4 regions of the Agathobacter rectalis ATCC 33656 genome follow, and region 2 is predicted to be linked to each of the others. Evidence: predicted binding sites of a transcription regulator. Region 2 holds the regulator's gene; each other region holds the start of a gene.
What was found. The regulator Rex, encoded in region 2, represses fermentation and respiration genes when NADH is low (regulators of the CRP and FNR family bind a similar motif). The targets are predictions, from matches to a motif close to ATTGTTAANTANTTAACAAT.
Positions count from the first base shown of each region.

Region 1: the regulator Rex is predicted to act here: its motif matches at 2,738-2,757, upstream of EUBREC_RS10790 (4Fe-4S dicluster domain-containing protein).
Region 3: the regulator Rex is predicted to act here: its motif matches at 2,301-2,320, upstream of EUBREC_RS12770 (shikimate dehydrogenase).
Region 4: the regulator Rex is predicted to act here: its motif matches at 2,561-2,580, upstream of EUBREC_RS03285 (acetyl-CoA C-acetyltransferase).

Region 1 covers NC_012781.1:2,254,150-2,258,646, forward strand. The annotation lists gene EUBREC_RS10785 (polysaccharide deacetylase family protein) at 1-727, opposite strand, end outside; gene EUBREC_RS10790 (4Fe-4S dicluster domain-containing protein) at 1,080-2,537, opposite strand; gene EUBREC_RS10795 (ABC transporter permease) at 2,778-4,037, opposite strand; gene EUBREC_RS10800 (biotin/lipoyl-binding protein) at 4,058-4,497, opposite strand, start outside.
Region 2 covers NC_012781.1:1,855,626-1,860,122, forward strand. The annotation lists gene alr (alanine racemase) at 1-19, opposite strand, end outside; gene EUBREC_RS08875 (NAD(P)H-hydrate dehydratase) at 9-1,511, opposite strand; gene EUBREC_RS08880 (hypothetical protein) at 1,514-2,155, opposite strand; gene EUBREC_RS08885 (redox-sensing transcriptional repressor Rex) at 2,168-2,806, opposite strand; gene EUBREC_RS08890 (NADP-dependent isocitrate dehydrogenase) at 2,979-4,187, opposite strand; gene EUBREC_RS08895 (GntR family transcriptional regulator) at 4,201-4,497, opposite strand, start outside.
Region 3 covers NC_012781.1:2,723,688-2,728,184, forward strand. The annotation lists gene aroD (type I 3-dehydroquinate dehydratase) at 1-11, opposite strand, end outside; gene EUBREC_RS12765 (MFS transporter) at 73-1,284, opposite strand; gene EUBREC_RS12770 (shikimate dehydrogenase) at 1,343-2,221, opposite strand; gene EUBREC_RS12775 (LysR family transcriptional regulator) at 2,483-3,364, shown strand; gene EUBREC_RS12780 (LysR family transcriptional regulator) at 3,361-4,242, opposite strand.
Region 4 covers NC_012781.1:674,675-679,171, forward strand. The annotation lists gene carB (carbamoyl-phosphate synthase large subunit) at 1-2,372, shown strand, start outside; gene EUBREC_RS03285 (acetyl-CoA C-acetyltransferase) at 2,673-3,857, shown strand; gene EUBREC_RS03290 (3-hydroxyacyl-CoA dehydrogenase family protein) at 4,013-4,497, shown strand, end outside.

The DNA of each region.
Region 1 (4,497 bases), 400 kb from region 2:
CCTTATCCTTATCTACCTTATCTCCTGATACCTTGACACTGTCTGTGATGTCTCCGTCACAATTGTCTGTTGCCGTGTATCCCGGATCACTGTACTTATCACCCTTTTTAACTGACATAAAATCATCACCCGAAAGCTTTATCTGCGGTGCAGTGGTATCTGTGACATGCACAGTCCTTTTGACCTCGCTCTCATTCTTTGACGAGTCAGCGACACTGTACTTTATCTCATAGTCTCCCGGCTTTGAAGTATCGACAGCTCCTGTAACAGATACCTTGTCTGTCAGATCCCCATCATAGTTGTCTGTTGCCGTATATCCCGGGTCACTGAACTCGCTTCCTGCCTCTACAGTCATCTCTGCATCGCCATTTAATGTAATCTCCGGAGCCTTCTTATCCCTCACTTCAACCTTGATTGTCTGTGTCGCAGTTTTTTTACCGTATTGAGCAGTTACCTTTATCTCGTATGAACCTGTCTTTGTCGCATCGACATTACTGTCTATAGTACATTTTATCTCTTTTCCCTTCCGATTTATAAGCCTGCCTCTGACATACGCCTTGATTTTTGGTGCCTCAAACTTTTTGCCATACTCAACAGTAATACCGTTTTTGAACTTGCTGCTGAACTCAATGTGTGAGTCAAAGCATGTGATATATACTATAAACGCCACCACCAGAACTATTGCAGCCGTAAGTATGCCGATAATCATCTTTTTATTTTTGTCCATTTTTCCAATCCTCTTTAGCATTTTATAATTATTCTCTCTATATTATTACTCAAACCTGATAATATTATTTCAAGCAATATCTATTATAGCGTTAAACAATCTTTTTTGCTACTGCAAATTCCTTGAGAATTTCTTAATGTTGGCTTCATATATTTCAGTTATGTTACAATTGTTTCTTTATCATGAATACCTCCGGTGCAGTCTTAATAAGTAATTAATTTATTTAATATCTTTGTTACTATTCAGTTCTCAATATGACTAACCACATATCTTTTTGTAGATATTCACAATCACAAAAATCCCCCGAACAAGCCGGGGGATTTAAAAAGCTTATGCTGTAACAATTATTTTATTACTGCTCCTTGCGGTGCATCTCAAATGTCTCCATATGGTAGTTGGCGATGTTGTCACGAATCTTTCTGTCATCTGCTCTGCTTAAGAGATCATCACGGAACTTCTTGGTAGATACCATGTCATTGTATGAGCTTGGTCCGCCTACGCAGCCGCCCTCACATGCCATTCCCTCGATGAAGTTCTCAGGAAGCTTGCCTGCCTTCATGAGGAGAAGTGCCTTCTTACACTCTGCTGCTCCGTTTGCCTTGCAAACCTTGCAATCAACATCCTCGCCTTTTTCCTTCATGCTCTCGATTACGGCTGCTGTAACTCCGCCTGAGTTTGCGAAACGCTTACCGTATACTGAGCCCTCCTGGTATGAGGTATCATCAGCCTCAAGCTGTACACCCTTTGCCTTCATAATAGCACGAATCTCGCTGAAGGTAAGTACATAGTCTGCATTGCCCTCTATCTTCTGATCATGTACCTCTGACTTCTTGGCAACACATGGTCCGATGAATACTGTAACTGCATCAGGGTCCTTTGCCTTGATCATTCTTGAAACTGCACACATAGGTGAAACAGTTGTAGAAATCTTGTCAGCAAGCTCAGGATAGTGCTTTCTAACCATATTTACAAATCCAGGACAGCATGATGTAACCTTCTTCTCTCCTGCCTCATATGCCTCAAGCCACTCATCAGCCTCGTATGCTGCTGTCATATCTCCTCCGAGTGCTACCTCAACAAAACCGTTGAAGCCAACTGCCTGCATAGCTTTCTTCCAGCTGTTCATAGTGATATTTGCGCCAAACTGTCCCTCTGCTGCAGGTGCAACCATAGCGTATACATGCTTGTTCTCTGACTTGATTGCATCGATTACATCTACGATATATGTCTTTGATCCGATAGCTCCGAATGGACAGCTGTGGATACACTTACCACATCTGATACATTTGCTCTCATCAATCACTGAAATGCCGTACTCATTGTATGTAATGGCATTTACAGGGCAAGAGAACTTACATGGTCTCTTTAAATGAGCGATAGCGTTGTAAGGACATGCCTGTGCACAGCGTCCACACTCCTTACACTTCTGTGGGTCGATATGTGAGCGGAGACGTCCTGCCTCAATTGCTCCGAACTTACATGCATTGATACAAGCCTTGCCAAGACAGTTCTGACAGTTCTCAGTAACTGTGTAGCTTGAAATCGGACAATCCTCACATGCTGAGCTGATTACCTGGATGATATTGCCGTCATCGTTTGCGCTTGGTGCTTTACCCTCTGCTAGTCTGACACGTTGACGGATGATCTCTCTCTCCTTGTAGATACAGCAACGGAACTGAGGTGTCGGTCCCGGAATAAGTGTAAATGGGATGTCATCTCTGATCTCATCGAGGTTACCTGCAAATGCAGCCTTTGCGACCTCAAGCAAAACTGCATGTTTGATTTTGATTACGTTTTCGTCAGCGTACATATTATCTCCTTTTCCTTAAAATAATGTATATTTTGTTACCTAATTAATTATATACTTAGAAGAATCATTATACCATGTGACACTTCCCATATCACATGACCTGATTCCTCTAAAAAAATGCTCCTAGTATTTATCTACTAGGAACATTCTACAAAATTTTTTAAACTTTTTCTACCCTTGTATTCATCAAAATACAAAGAATTGTTATTTTTTTCACAATAACGGCAATTTTAATAAAAATTACTCATGGCGCAGTGCGTCAATAGGGTTCAGGTTCGCTGCCTTGTATGAAGGAAGCATACCGAATATGATTCCGATTGCCATGGAAAAAAGCACCGCAAGTATAGCTGCTGCCGGACTTATCGCTGTCGGCGTGCCGTTTAGCATTGAGATGACCTTAGAGAGTATCACTCCGACCAGCACTCCGACCAAACCTCCAAGACTTGTGAGAACAACTGCCTCTGTGAGGAACTGTCCAAGTATTGCTCCCTTTCCTGCTCCGATTGCTTTTTTAAGTCCTATCTCCGAGGTACGCTCTGTGACTGACACAAGCATGATATTCATGACACCGATACCACCGACTAGCAGTGATATTCCGGCAATCCAGATGAGCATCATGTTGGTTGACTGGCTGAGCTGCTGTATTTGCTTTGCCTGCTCCTGTAAATCCTGTGCCTTGTAGGTCACATCAGAGCCGTCTGTGACATTTAAATTACTGTTAAGTATCTCCTCAGCAGCCTTTCCCACTGTAGCCATGGTATCCGTGCTGTCTGCCTTAAGCAAAAGGTTCTGCGGCTCATCATAACCAAATATAACCGGCCATGTTCCGCTTGGCACAAATACATTGCCCTGGCTGTCATCATGGGCATACATATAGTAATCATCCATTGAGTTTATTACCAGGTCATAGCTGTCCTTTTCCGTGACTACACCGACTACTGTAAACGGATATCCCTGTATCTCTACTGTCTTGCCGAGTGCGCTCTCTCCTGAAAACAGGCTGCTCTCCACGCTCTCATCAATAAGAGCCACCCTGCGTGCATTTGCATAGTCATTCTTTGAGAAGCCTCTGCCCTTCATGACTACATAGCTTGCAGTATCGAAATATCCGTCATCGACACCTGTTATATTGCCGCCCGAAAGCGCCGTGTTCAGATAATAGACTGCATTGGAAGCCTGTCTTGTACGGTAAAGAGCTGCATTTTTCACATGGTCGAGCTCCTTTATGCTGTCAAGTGTGGCAGCCGATACCTCAGTCACTCCCGCCGGCGCTGTTTCATATGATAAATCCATATCATAGCCATCCTTCTGCAGTGTGACCTTTACGTTATTACTTCCCGAACCTATGAGGTTCTTTTCTATCTGTTCGTTTGTGCCCTGAATTGTGGAAACAATCGCAATAATTGCTGCAATTCCGATGATGATTCCAAGCATGGTCAGAAACGAACGCATCTTATGTGACCAGATTCCCCTAAAGGACAATCTAATATTTTCAAGCATCTTTAATCCTCCCTGCTAAACTAATACATACCATCTTCCGACACCTTGGTTTTCTCGCCCTCCCTGACTCCATACGGGAATGCGATATAGTCATCATTTGTCAGACCTGACTTTATCTCCACATATGAGCCCCAGAGCGACTTGCCTGTTTTGACAGACTGTTTTTTGAGCTTTCCGTTGTCATCCTTGTATATATATGACTGTCCGTTCTCTGTTCTGACATATGACTTGTCGATATATAGTCCGCTGTCAGAGCCCTCCGATGATGTATCTATGGTCAACTCAAGTGAATCGCCCTTTTTGAGATTCTGCGGATTCTCAATGTACGCGGTGTACTCATAGAATGAGGAGTTTGGATTGCTGTCTCCATAATAGTTTACGCTGTCTGACGGCACATTGCTTATCTCGGATATTGTGCCCTCATAGGTATCACCTGTCATGTAGTTGACTGCTGATACGC
Region 2 (4,497 bases):
TGATTCTGTTAATTGCCATTTTTTTCCACCTTAATCCAAACTTTATCTAATCCATCAATAATATCACTTGCTATCATACCATAAGAGCCGGTATTGTCAAATACCATATCACCGGCAAGTCCATGAATAAATGCACCGTATGCCGCGGCCTTTTTGGTGTCACGCCACTGTACCAGAAGACCTCCCACGATACCGCTTAGCACATCTCCGCTTCCGGCTGTTGCCATACCGCAGTTGCCGGACAGATTGATAAACTTTTCGCCATCAGCCGCTGCGATAATCGTACGAAAATCCTTAAGCACACAAGTCACATTGTACAAGCATGCAAACTCTCCTGCCACACCGATGATATCCTCCTGTATATCAGCAATGCTCTTTTTCATAAGTCTGGACATCTCGCCCAGGTGCGGAGTCACGATGACAGGCATTTTATGCTCATTAAGTAAAGTCATGTTGTCTGATATGATATTAAGCGCATCCGCATCAATCACAAGAGGTATCTCTGCTGTTTTTAGTACTGTTTCAACTAACATTTTGGCATTATCAGACTTTGAAAGACCTGGACCTATCACCACTGCATCTGCCCACTCAAGCTCTGTCTCAAGCGCTTTAGCTGACGCGATATCAGTACAAAGCAGTGCTTCCGGCAAAGCACATTGGATTATTGAGCGGTTGCACTCCGGCGTTATAATTTTCACAAGCCCTGCTCCGCTTTTGTATGCAGCCTTTGCCGAAAGCACCGCCGCACCGGCCATATCGCGGCTTCCTGCTATAACTAACAGTTTTCCGAAAGTTCCCTTGTTGGAGTGTGCCGGTCTGTTATCAAGTTTCTTTAAATCAGACTCATCAAGAGCCCTTACTGATGGCAGATTACCACAAAAGCTGTGGTCATCTATGCCTATAGGCACCACCTTAACCAGACCGCAATAATCACAGCCCGGCCACAGGAGAAGGCCTGTCTTCTTATAAGAAAAAGTATATGTGAAATCTGCTTTAAAAGTGCATCCCATCACATGTCCTTTATCAGAATCCACTCCCGACGGCACGTCGACCGCCACCCTGTAAGCATCTGTCTTGTTAACGGATGAAATCACATCTGCTAAAGAGCCTTCTATGGCTCGCTTAAGCCCTGTGCCAAACAATGCATCTATTATTACGTCACTTTTACACACACACTCAATATCAGAGACTACCTTAAAGCCATACCTTGCGTATATATTTTTCTGCAGCTCAAAGAGCTCGCTTCCTGCCTCATCTGTGCCAAAAGCATAGTACACCATGCATCTGTATCCGGCCTGATTTAAAAGTCTTGCTATCGCGATACCGTCTCCTGCATTATTGCCTCTGCCACATATCACGGCAAACTCCTTTGATTTATCAAAACATGCAACAAGCTCCCGGACAACACCGGCCGCAGCCTGCTCCATCAGCACCACCGAAGGAACCAAAAAGACCTGTGATGTTGTATCGTCCAGAAGCTTCATTTCATTACCTGTAACAATATATTCCAATATCAATTCCCCTTATTCTCATTGTTTGCATTATCAGTATTTGCATTATTGGCATTGAAAACCATAGGATCGTCATATTCAATATCAAAAAGATCTAAAACCTCAGCGCCAAAAATATCATGAAGATACGAATAAATCTCCCTGTTGTTAATATCTCTGTTCTGTTTTCTGATTACATTTTTCTTAAGTTCAACTCTTATATTTGCAATCCAGTCGTCAATTTCTTTTGATTCCAGTTTATTTTTCTCGATTTTTTCACTGAAGTAATCCATCGACAAAAGCATCAGCCTGTCATTTACAGCTTTTATATTCTTCTGGATTTCAATAAGCTCTCCCTCAATGTTGTCAGCTTTCTCATTTATCTCATCTATAAGCTGCTTATCCTTATCACGATTTTCATCGCCGTCATCTCCCATGTTGGCAACAATATTAGACATAATTTTCGACTTAAGCTTTTTTAAATTCTTAAGCTCATTGTTGTACTTTCCCTGCAGCTTTAACAGCTCATCCAGTTCTTTTTCCGTGGCTGATATTTCGTCAGTCTTACCATGAATGGCAAAAAGTCTGTGCCACTTCTGGTCTAAAACCAGTAAAGGCACCTTTTTTCCTTTTAATGCAGCCTCAAAATCTTTTTTATCATTCATAAGACTCACCCTCTATTTATTTTTGGAGTTTTTAACAATATTATAGCTGAGCTGCATAAGGCTGTCAGACAGATGAACACTCTCCACAACCACATCTTTATTTGGAATTTCAAGATCAACATGTGCAAAATTCCATATAGCCCTTATTCCTAAATCCACAAGCTTTGACGCAATAGAGTCAGCCTTTGACTTTGGCATGGTGAGCGCCGCAATATCCACCCTGTGTGTTCTGCAATACTCATCCAGCTCACTTAGCATAAGGATTGGAATACCTCGCACACTCTTTCCTGAAAGCTCAGGATTTACGTCAAAAAGTGCTGTTATGACAAAGCCAAGCTTTTCAAACTTTACATAATTGGCGAGTGCCTGGCCCAGATTGCCTGCACCGATGATAATTATTCTATGCTCTGTGTTAAGTCCCATTATCTTTCCGATTTCCTCGTAGAGAAACTGAACATTGTATCCGTATCCCTGCTGTCCAAAGCCTCCGAAATTATTGAGATCCTGTCTGATTTGTGAAGCTGTCACTTTCATTCTGTGACTCAGATCGTTTGATGAAATACGCTCCACTCCCTCATCCAAAAGCTCTCCGAGATATCTATAGTATCGTGGCAGCCTTCTGATAACCGCCTGTGATATTTCTTTACTCAAGTCTTATTCCTCCAATCATCAGGATATCATTTCTCTTTTAAAGACAAAAACCCAAGATTAATTATAATTTTTTGAAGGTCATCTGTCAATGTGTTAAGAATTTAACATTCAAAAAATTCATAATTATCCCCGGGTTATATCTTACTTCTAAGGCTAAAAACCAAATTTCAGATTAAATTGTCTTCTCAAGCTCCTCTCTGATTGCCTTGATGAAGCCTTCGCTGTTTAAAACAGTAGGATTTTCAATTGTTGTGATGAGTGCGAGATCCTTTGTCATCTTTCCGCTCTCAATAGTCTTTATGCAAGCTGCCTCAAGCTTGTCTGCAAACTCAGAAAGTGCCGGAAGCTTGTCAAGCTCTCCTCTTTTTCTGAGTGCTCCTGTCCATGCAAAAATAGTAGCTACAGAGTTTGTTGATGTCTCCTCACCCTTTAAATGCTTGTAATAGTGTCTCTGAACTGTTCCATGTGCTGCCTCATACTCATAGTATCCGTGAGGGGATACAAGCACTGATGTCATCATGGCAAGTGAGCCGAATGCAGATGAGATCATATCACTCATTACATCTCCGTCGTAGTTCTTGCATGCCCAGATAAATCCACCCTCAGATTTCATTACTCTGGCAACAGCATCATCAATAAGTGTGTAGAAATATGTAATTCCAGCCTTCTCAAAAGCTTCCTTATACTGTGCATCAAAGATTTCCTGGAAGATATCCTTGAAGGTGTGGTCATATTTCTTTGAGATTGTATCCTTTGTGGCAAACCATAAATCCTGCTTTGTATCAAGTGCATACTTAAAGCAGCTATGTGCAAAGCTCTCGATTGAATCATCCAGGTTATGCTGTCCCTGAATAACTCCCGCTCCCTTAAACTCATGGATTAGCTCTCTTGTCTCGGTTCCATCTTCTGCTGTAAATACAAGCTCAGCCTTTCCGGGACCAGCCACCTTCATCTCTGTTGCCTTGTACACATCACCATATGCATGACGAGCGATTGTAATTGGTTTAACCCATGTCTTTACGTTTGGCTCTATACCCTTTACAACGATTGGTGCTCTGAACACTGTTCCGTCAAGCATGGCTCTTATTGTGCCGTTAGGGCTCTTCCACATCTCCTTTAAATTGTACTCTGTCATTCTGGCTGCGTTTGGTGTGATTGTCGCACATTTTACTGCGACACCGTATTTCATGGTTGCCTTTGCTGATTCAACGGTCACCTGATCATCTGTACGATTTCGCTCCTCTAAGCCCAGATCATAATACTCTGTCTTCAAATCTATAAAAGGTATTAAAAGCTCATCCTTTATCATCTGCCAGAGGATTCTGGTCATCTCGTCTCCGTCCATCTCTACAAGGGGTGTTGTCATCGTAATCTTGCTCATTCTTAAATCTCCTTTACTTAATAAGGTTCTCCCAACCAAGGTGTTCCATATTTTTCTTTGAATTGTTTATATGCTCTCTGGCGCATTTTTCTGCCAGCAGTGCGTCATGATTCTTAATTGCCTCGCATATCTGTTTATGCTCGTGAGTGGAGTTTTTGGCTCTTTTTGTCTCGCCGAGTGTCACCTTTCTCACTCTGCCGACATACTCATGATAGTCCTTTAATACCCTCATAAGCTCCTTGCTTCCGCCGGCCTCATACAGCAGCTCATGAAACCTATTGTCCAGCTCAAGAAGCTTCTTTGCATTGCC
Region 3 (4,497 bases), 870 kb from region 2:
ATGGTGTTCATGATTTTTTCCTTTCTTACTTTAACTGTATGATAATTATACTCCCCAGTATAATGTAACGTATTAATCCTCTTTAGACAGCTCTACCATCTTAGTATAGCGCAGGTTTACGAATAATCCAAGTACCACGCCGATTGCTGTGAGCACGATGTTCATTACCATAACCTGTGATGGCTGCATCTTTGATGCTGCTGTAAGGATTGTGTAGTTACAAAGTGATGAAGCGATCATTACAAGCGCTGTTACTGTTCCCTTGATCTTAGGGAAGAGCATGTTGCATACAGATGTTACGATCTGTAAAAGTCCGCCTGCTCCTGCCCATCCGATGATGAATGCACCTGCGATCATGAGTGGCTTTGTCTGTCCGACTAACACTACTACCATTGTTGCAAGGCAGATTACAGGGTAAACAAGGATAAATCTGACGTCCTTGATTTTTCTTGTTAAAAGTGCAGTTACGATAAGAGCTATCATGGTTCCTGCTGAGTAGTATGACTGCATAACTGACGGATCAGCCCAGCCTACGTTCTCTTTTGCAAAGTTCTGTGCACAGTTGAGCCATAACTGGAAGGTTCCTGTACATGTAAATCCAATGATAATCATTGCGATTGACTCAACAGAAAAATGTGTGTGCTTTAAGCTTGCGATAAGTCCTTCTTTCTTTCCCTCTGCCTTTGCATCGCTATCAGGAAGCGGGAAGATCATTACTAATACTAAAAGTACAATGTAGATGATTCCACATCCGAAGAACAGTGTGTTGTATGATGTAAGTCCTGCTGCTGTTGTAGCAACTGTCATACCAAGTACGAATGGTAAAAGCATCTGTGCGATAGCGATGAAGAATTTGATTCCCATTGTCGCAACACCCGGTGCTTTGTAGATGATTTCTGATACTGCAGGGTAAATTCCTGTATCAAGGAATGAGTTCGCAATACCGCCAATGATAGCACAGATATAAGCAATCTGGTATCCACCATGTGTTCCTGCATTGAATGCAAGGGCAAGTCCGATCAGGTAGATAGCATAAGAGCCGCTTCCGATTGCTGTTGAGATACGGCGTCCGAGCTTATCTGATAAAGGTCCTGCAAACGGAAGTGCGATAAGACGTCCAAGTCCCAGGGCTGCTGAAATAGCTGTAATAGCCATAACCTGCACTCCCCATGAAGCCGCGAGAGCCTCCTTGATGACTGCCTGTCCGAGGATAGAGCAGCCCACTCCGTGTATAAAGTAGTTTAAGTAAAGGATTAATGCGCTAGGTAAATATTTTTTATTCATCAGTGTTCTCCTTAATTTCTGTCAAAATAATTCAATGTGATTTAATTTCTGTGTCTGATTAATCATCATATCTGATGTTTAATACTTCCTTCATATGCTCGATTGGCATATCTTTTCCTGTCCAGAGCTTGAAGGCTGCTGCTCCCTGGAAAAGCATCATTCCAAGACCGTTCATTGTCTTGCAGCCCACCTCTTTTGCCATAGAACGCATCTTTGTCTCAAGTGGAGAGTAAGGTACGTCAATTACGATAAGCTCAGGACGGAAGAATGATTTGTCAGGTACTACAGACATTCCCTCGAGTGGCTTCATGCCAACACCTGTTCCGTTTACGAAGATGTAGGAATCAGCCATCTCTTCTCTTAACTTCTCCTTGTCATCAAGGTCGTAAAGAGTAGCCTTGCAGTCTGTCTTCTCGTTGATCTTTCTAACTGTCTCTTCAGCGTTTGCCCAGAACTTGTCATGGATATTGAAGATTGAGATTTCCTTGACACCGTCAAGTGCTGCCTGAATCTCGATAGCTGTAGCAGCTCCGCCTGCTCCTGCGATTGTCATCTTCTTTCCGATAACATCGATGTCGTTATCCTTGAGCGCCTGCATGAAGCCGATACCGTCTGTGATGTGTCCTGTGAGTACTCCGTTCTCGTTTACTATTGTATTTACAGCTCCGCAAAGCTCTGCTGCAGGTGAAAGCTTGTCTAAGTACTGTCCTACAACTGTCTTGTTTGGCATTGATACATTAGAGCCTACAAGCTTTAATGCTCTGATTCCCTTAACCGCATCCTCGAGAGTGTTGTTATCAACCTCAAATGCCAGATAAGCGTAGTCAAGTCCAAGATATGCAAATGCCTCATTGTGCATTGCCGGTGAGCTTGAATGTCTGATTGGGTAAGCCATAAGTCCGATGAGTTCTGTGTGTCCTGTGATTCTCTCTGCCATGATTAAATCTCCTTCATTTTTAAATGTGATAATATTGATTATTCGTATTTTACTTAGCTATGTTTTCAACGATGCCCACTTCGTTAAAAACTTAACAACCTTTGATAATGATATTATAACGCATTATTTTTGGTACTTCCAATGCTTATTTTGTTATTTTTTAATAGCATTACTGTACTAATCATGTTATAATATGCACAAATTTAGGCTATAATATTTGTAATTCATAGACTGTATCTATTATTTTACGGAGATTTATACATGACACTCAATCAATTAAGTTATTTTTACCAAGCGGCAGTTCTGGAACACTTCAATCAGGCTGCCGAAAAAATGAATATCACAGAGCCAAGCCTCAGCCGTTCGATAGCTGCTTTAGAGGACGAGCTTGGCGTCACTTTATTTGAAAAGAGAGGCAGGAATGTAATACTGACCAAGGCCGGGGAGATTTTTTTAGAACACGTGTCTACTATTCTGGACGATGTAAAGAGAGCCGAGAGCAAAATGCACCAGATTGCAACCGACGGCGGTCACATCGATATCGCCTACGTATCACCTCTTGCAAAGGTGTTTATCCCAACTATCGTGCGCTCTTTCCTCACCGAAAAGGAAAATAAAAATATCACGTTCAATTTCTTTCAGGACATCACCTCTGTGAATATTGAGGGATTAAAAAAAGGCAGGTATGACATAATTTTCGGTTCATACTCGCCAGATGAAAATGGTATTGATTTTGTTCCTATTATAAGGCAGGAAATAGTTGCCATACTGCCTCCCGGCCACCCACTGACACTTAAGGATACCATGGAAGCCACTGATTTCGCTGACTATCCTGTGCTCGGCTATGCCAGACACTCAGGCCTTGGCAAGTACACCAGAAGCTTTTTCAAGAAGCATGATGTATCGCCAAACTTCATATGTGAGTCACCCGATGAGAACGGCATCGCCTCCCTCGTGGCGCAGGGCTTTGGCATTGCGCTTGTCGCAGATGTCGATGCAATTCACCGCGATGACATCTGCATACGCCACCTCGTTTCGCATGAGTCATTCTCACACACTGTATACATGGGCTACATGACAGGCAAATACCAGCTTCCGGCTATCAAGCGCTTCATAGAGTTTGTGCGGGAAAGCTGCAGCTAGGCAGTCTCCTCGATCACAAACCTGATAAATGCCTTCGCAACCGGTGATAAATATCTCTGCTTAAGCGTTGCCAGATACACCGCTCTCTCATAAGGAGGATTGTATATATCAAGCGTCTTTACAGAAAGTGACCGAAGTATTGGAATATCAGGCATCACAGCTATTCCAAAGCCCTGCGCCACGAGACCCGCCATACTCGAATCCTCCTCCATCTCGAAGGCTACCTTCGGAAACTGTCCTATCTCCTCAAACATCTGATCAATGACCGGACGCAGACCGCTGCCCTTCTCAAAATAAATCTGCGGATACTCTATTGTATCGCGCAAATCCACACTGTCCTTTATGGAAAGCGGATGGTCCATGGGCACTGCAAGCACAAGCTTCTGATTCGCGATCTTCTTAAAATCTATATCCTGTTCCCCATCCTTATAAGAAGAGAAAACTATGTCATATTTGTCATCCTTTAGTCCATCTATAATCTCTCCGGTTGTTCCAACCGTAAAATGAAATTCTATATCATAATCCGGGTATGCATCGAGAAATTTACGCACCAGCTTTGGCGCGAACTCACTTCCCATCGTATATATATATGCCAGATGTATAATTCCATGCCTGCTGCCATTGACCTCCTGAATGCGCTGCACACCCTCATTAAGCACCTTTAATGATTCCTCAACATACGGCAGAAACATCTTCCCATATCTGGTCAGCACGACATTTCTTCCCTTTTTCTCAAACAAACGCGTGCCAAGCTCCTGCTCCAGCTGTGAGATTGCATGGCTTAAAGACGGCTGCGTAATCGACAGCATCTGTGCCGCCCTCGTATAATGTTCTTCCTGCGCCAGTACCTTGAAGTACTGCAATTGACTCAGATTCATAGTACACCCCCTATGTATTTAATATATTTATTCGCCGGAGGTCCGCTTGCCCTGCGCTGCACACCGGTGGTATATGCTCGATTTATGACGTGTCGTGTGGGAGTTATATGCCGCCTCAAGCAAAAGTGGCGCGGAAAATACTCGTTCAAGCAACACAGCCTTTAGTATACCAATAAAGTAAAAAGCGCGTTTGATTTTTCGCGCCTAATAAACTCTGTTTGAGGCGGCATTTACTCCCACTAGACTAAGGAATTA
Region 4 (4,497 bases), 1.2 Mb from region 2:
GAGGCTGTAACGTACAGTATGCCCTCAATCCTGACTCATTCGAGTACTGTGTTATCGAAGTAAACCCACGAGTTTCACGTTCATCAGCACTCGCATCAAAGGCTACAGGATATCCTATCGCCAAGGTTACAGCCAAGATTGCACTCGGCTATCACCTCGATGAGATCAAGAACGCTATCACACAGAAGACATACGCAAGCTTTGAGCCAATGCTTGATTACTGTGTAGTCAAGATTCCAAGACTTCCGTTCGACAAGTTCCTCACAGCAAAGCGTACACTTACCACTCAGATGAAGGCTACCGGAGAGGTAATGAGTATCTGCAACAACTTCGAGGGTGCCCTTATGAAGGCTATCAGATCTCTCGAGCAGCATGTTGATTCACTTATGTCTTATGACTTTACTGGTCTTACAGATGATGAGCTTGAGAAACAGCTTGCAGTTGTTGACGACAGACGTATCTGGGTTATCGCAGAGGCGCTCCGCCGTGGAGTTAAATACGAGCATATTCACGAGATTACTAAGATAGATCTTTGGTTTATCGATAAAATCGCAATACTTGTTGAGATGGAGAACCGTTTAAAGACAGAGGAGCTTACAGTTGACCTGTTAAAAGAGGCAAAGCGTATCGAGTTCCCTGACAATGTTATCTCACAGCTTACAGATATTGATGAGGCTGATATCAAGAAGATGCGTTACGACAATGGCATTGTGGCAGCCTACAAGATGGTTGATACCTGTGCCGCAGAGTTTGAAGCAGAGACACCATACTACTACTCAGTATTCGGCAGCGAGAATGAGGCGGCAGAGACAAATCCACAGAAAAAGGTGCTTGTACTTGGTTCAGGACCTATCCGTATCGGACAGGGTGTTGAGTTTGATTACTGTTCAGTCCACTGTACATGGTCGTTTGCCAAGGAAGGCTGGGAGACAATCATCGTAAACAACAACCCTGAGACCGTTTCAACTGACTTTGATATTGCTGACAAGCTCTATTTTGAGCCACTCACAGCTGAGGATGTTGAGAGCATCGTTAATATTGAAAAGCCTGACGGAGCTGTTGTACAGTTCGGTGGACAGACCGCCATCAAGCTTACAGAGGCACTTATGAAGATGGGTGTCAAGATACTTGGAACAAAGGCTGAGGATGTAGACGCAGCAGAGGACAGAGAGCTCTTCGATGAGATTCTTCAGAAGACAGGTATCCCAAGAGCAGCAGGTGGTACAGTATTTACAGCTGAGGAGGCAAAGAAGGTAGCAAACGAGATCGGTTACCCTGTACTTGTCCGTCCTTCATACGTGCTTGGCGGACAGGGTATGAAGATTGCATGGAATGATGATGAAATCGAAGAGTTTATCGGCATCATCAACACAATCACACAGGATCATCCAATCCTTGTAGATAAGTACCTTATGGGTAAGGAAATTGAGGTTGATGCAATCTGTGATGGTACAGATATCCTGATTCCGGGTATCATGGAGCACATCGAGCGTACAGGAGTACACTCAGGAGACTCTATCTCAGTTTACCCTGCACATACTATCTCAGAAAAAGCAAAAGAGACTCTGGTTGAGTATACAAAGAGACTTGCACAGGCACTCCATGTTGTTGGTATGATTAATATCCAGTTTATCGATATGGACGACAACATCTATGTTATCGAGGTAAACCCACGTTCTTCAAGAACAGTACCATACATCAGCAAGGTTACAGGTATTCCAATCGTAGACCTCGCAGCAAGAATCATCATGGGTGAGACAATAAAGGGCATGGGCTACACACCTGGACTTGCTCCGACAGCCGATTACATTGCAATCAAGATGCCGGTATTCTCATTCGAGAAGCTGCGTGGCGCTGAGATTTCACTCGGACCTGAGATGAAGTCAACAGGAGAGTGTCTTGGAATTGACAAGACCTTCAATGGTGCGCTTTACAAGGCATTTGAGGGTGCGGGAGTCGAGCTTCCTAAGTACAAGCAGATGATTATGACTGTAAAGGATGCCGATAAGCCTGAGGCGGTAGGCGTTGCAAAGCGTTTTGAGAAGCTTGGATACAAGATTTATGCCACAAGAAGTACTGCAAAGTACTTACAGGAGCACGGAGTAAATGCTCTTCGCGTAAACAAGATATCACAGGAGTCTCCAAACGTCATGGATCTTATCCTCGGACACAAGATAGACCTTGTAATCGATACACCTACACAGGGTAACGGAGACAAGACAAGAGACGGTTTCCTTATCAGAAGAAATGCAATCGAGACAGGTGTTTACTGTATCACGGCCATGGATACAGCCAATGCACTTGCGCATGCATTAGAGACTGCTTCTGACAAGAAGACACCGGTTGATATTGCAACAGTTAAGAATCTTTAAAAGTATATAGAATATATTTTATCCCCGGACAGTATATCGGATATGCTGCCCGGGGATTTTTTATAAAATGAAAAATATGATGTGTTATGCCTGTATGCATGCCGCAGGTTATAATAGCACCGGTTTTTGTTAATCTGACGGAATAGTATAAGTAATACGTGTGAAAAATATGCAAAGTTTAATAGAAATTTGACAAATTATTAACAAAAGCAATTGATTTTTACATAAATTTGTAGTATAATAACTTTGTTAAAAAATTAACAGCACGGATGTGCAATACAATTTAAAGGAGATAATATAATGGCAAAGAAAGTTGTAATCGCAAGTGCTTGCCGTACAGCAATCGGCAAAATGGGCGGAGCATTAAGCAATACTCCAGCCGCAGATTTAGGTGCAATCGTAATTAAGGAGGCTTTAAACCGTGCAGGTGTTGCTCCTGAGATGGTTGACGAGGTTAAGATGGGTTGTGTTATCCAGGCAGCTCAGGGACAGAACGTAGCTCGTCAGGCTTCTATCAAGGCAGGACTTCCAATCGAGGTTCCGGCTATCACAATCAATGTCGTTTGTGGATCAGGTCTTAAGTGTGTAAACGACGCTGCTACAATGATCAAGGCCGGTGAGGCTGATATCGTTGTTGCCGGTGGTATGGAGAACATGTCAATGGCTCCTTACGCTATGACAAAGGCACGTTTCGGATACAGAATGAACAATGCAACAATCATCGATACAATGGTTAACGATGCTCTTACAGATGCATTCAACCACTATCATATGATGATCACAGCTGAGAATGTATGTGATAAATACGGCATCACTCGTGAAGAGCTTGATGAGTTCTCAGCAAACTCACAGCAGAAGTGTGAGGCAGCTATCGCAGCAGGCAAGTTCGATGATGAGATCGTTCCTGTACCTGTTAAGGTTAAGAAAGAAATCGTTGAGTTCAAAAAGGACGAGGGACCTCGTGCCGGAACAACAGTAGAGACTCTTTCTAAGCTTCGTTGCTGCTCAGGTAAAGAGGGCGGACTTGTTACAGCCGGTAACGCATCAGGAATCAATGATGGTGCTGCAGCAGTAGTTGTAATGAGCGAAGAGAAAGCTAAGGAGCTCGGTGTTAAGCCATTAGCTACATGGGTAGCAGGAGCACTTGGCGGAGTTGAGCCTGAGATCATGGGTGTTGGACCGGTAGCTTCTACAAAGAAGGTTCTTGCAAAGACAGGTCTTACAATTGATGATTTCGATCTTATCGAGGCAAACGAGGCATTTGCTGCACAGTCAATCGCTGTAGCAAGAGATCTTGGTTTCGATATGAGCAAGGTAAATGTAAACGGTGGTGCTATCGCACTCGGACATCCTGTAGGAGCTTCAGGCTGTCGTATCCTTGTTACATTATTACATGAGATGCAGAAGAGAGGATCTAACAGAGGTCTTGCAACACTTTGTATCGGTGGTGGAATGGGATGTTCTACTATCGTTGAGAAGTACTAATTTTCTTTGCCAATAGATATATGAGGGGATGCAGGTGCATCCCCTTGTAGTGTGAATTAGTTTATTCACATCAGTTTATATATATGATTAAGTTATGCTGCAGAGGCTTAGCACTTAAAGCTTTTGCACCATAATATATTTTAGGAGGAATTAAAATGAAGGTTGGAATTATCGGTGCTGGTACAATGGGCCAGGGAATCGCAAAAGCATTCGCACAGGTAGATGGATACGAGGTAGCACTCTGCGATATCAAGCAGGAGTGGGCTGAAGGCGGAAAAGACAAGATTGCAAAAGGATATGCAAGACTTGTAGCAAAAGAGAAAATGACACAGGAGAAGGTTGACGGCATTCTTGCAAGCATCACTCCTGGTTTAAAAGAAGATCTCTGCAAGGATTGTGACCTCATCGTTGAGGCTGCTTTCGAGGATATGCAGGTTAAGAAAACTACATTCGCTGAGTTAGACAAGATTGCTAAGCCAGAGTGTATTTTCGCTTCAAATACATCATCACTTTCAATCACAGAGATTGGAAACGGACTTACACGTCCATTAATCGGTATGCACTTCTTCAACCCTGCTGACCGTATGAAGTTAGTAGAGGTTATCGCAGGTGTTAACACACCTGTTGAGACAGTTGATGC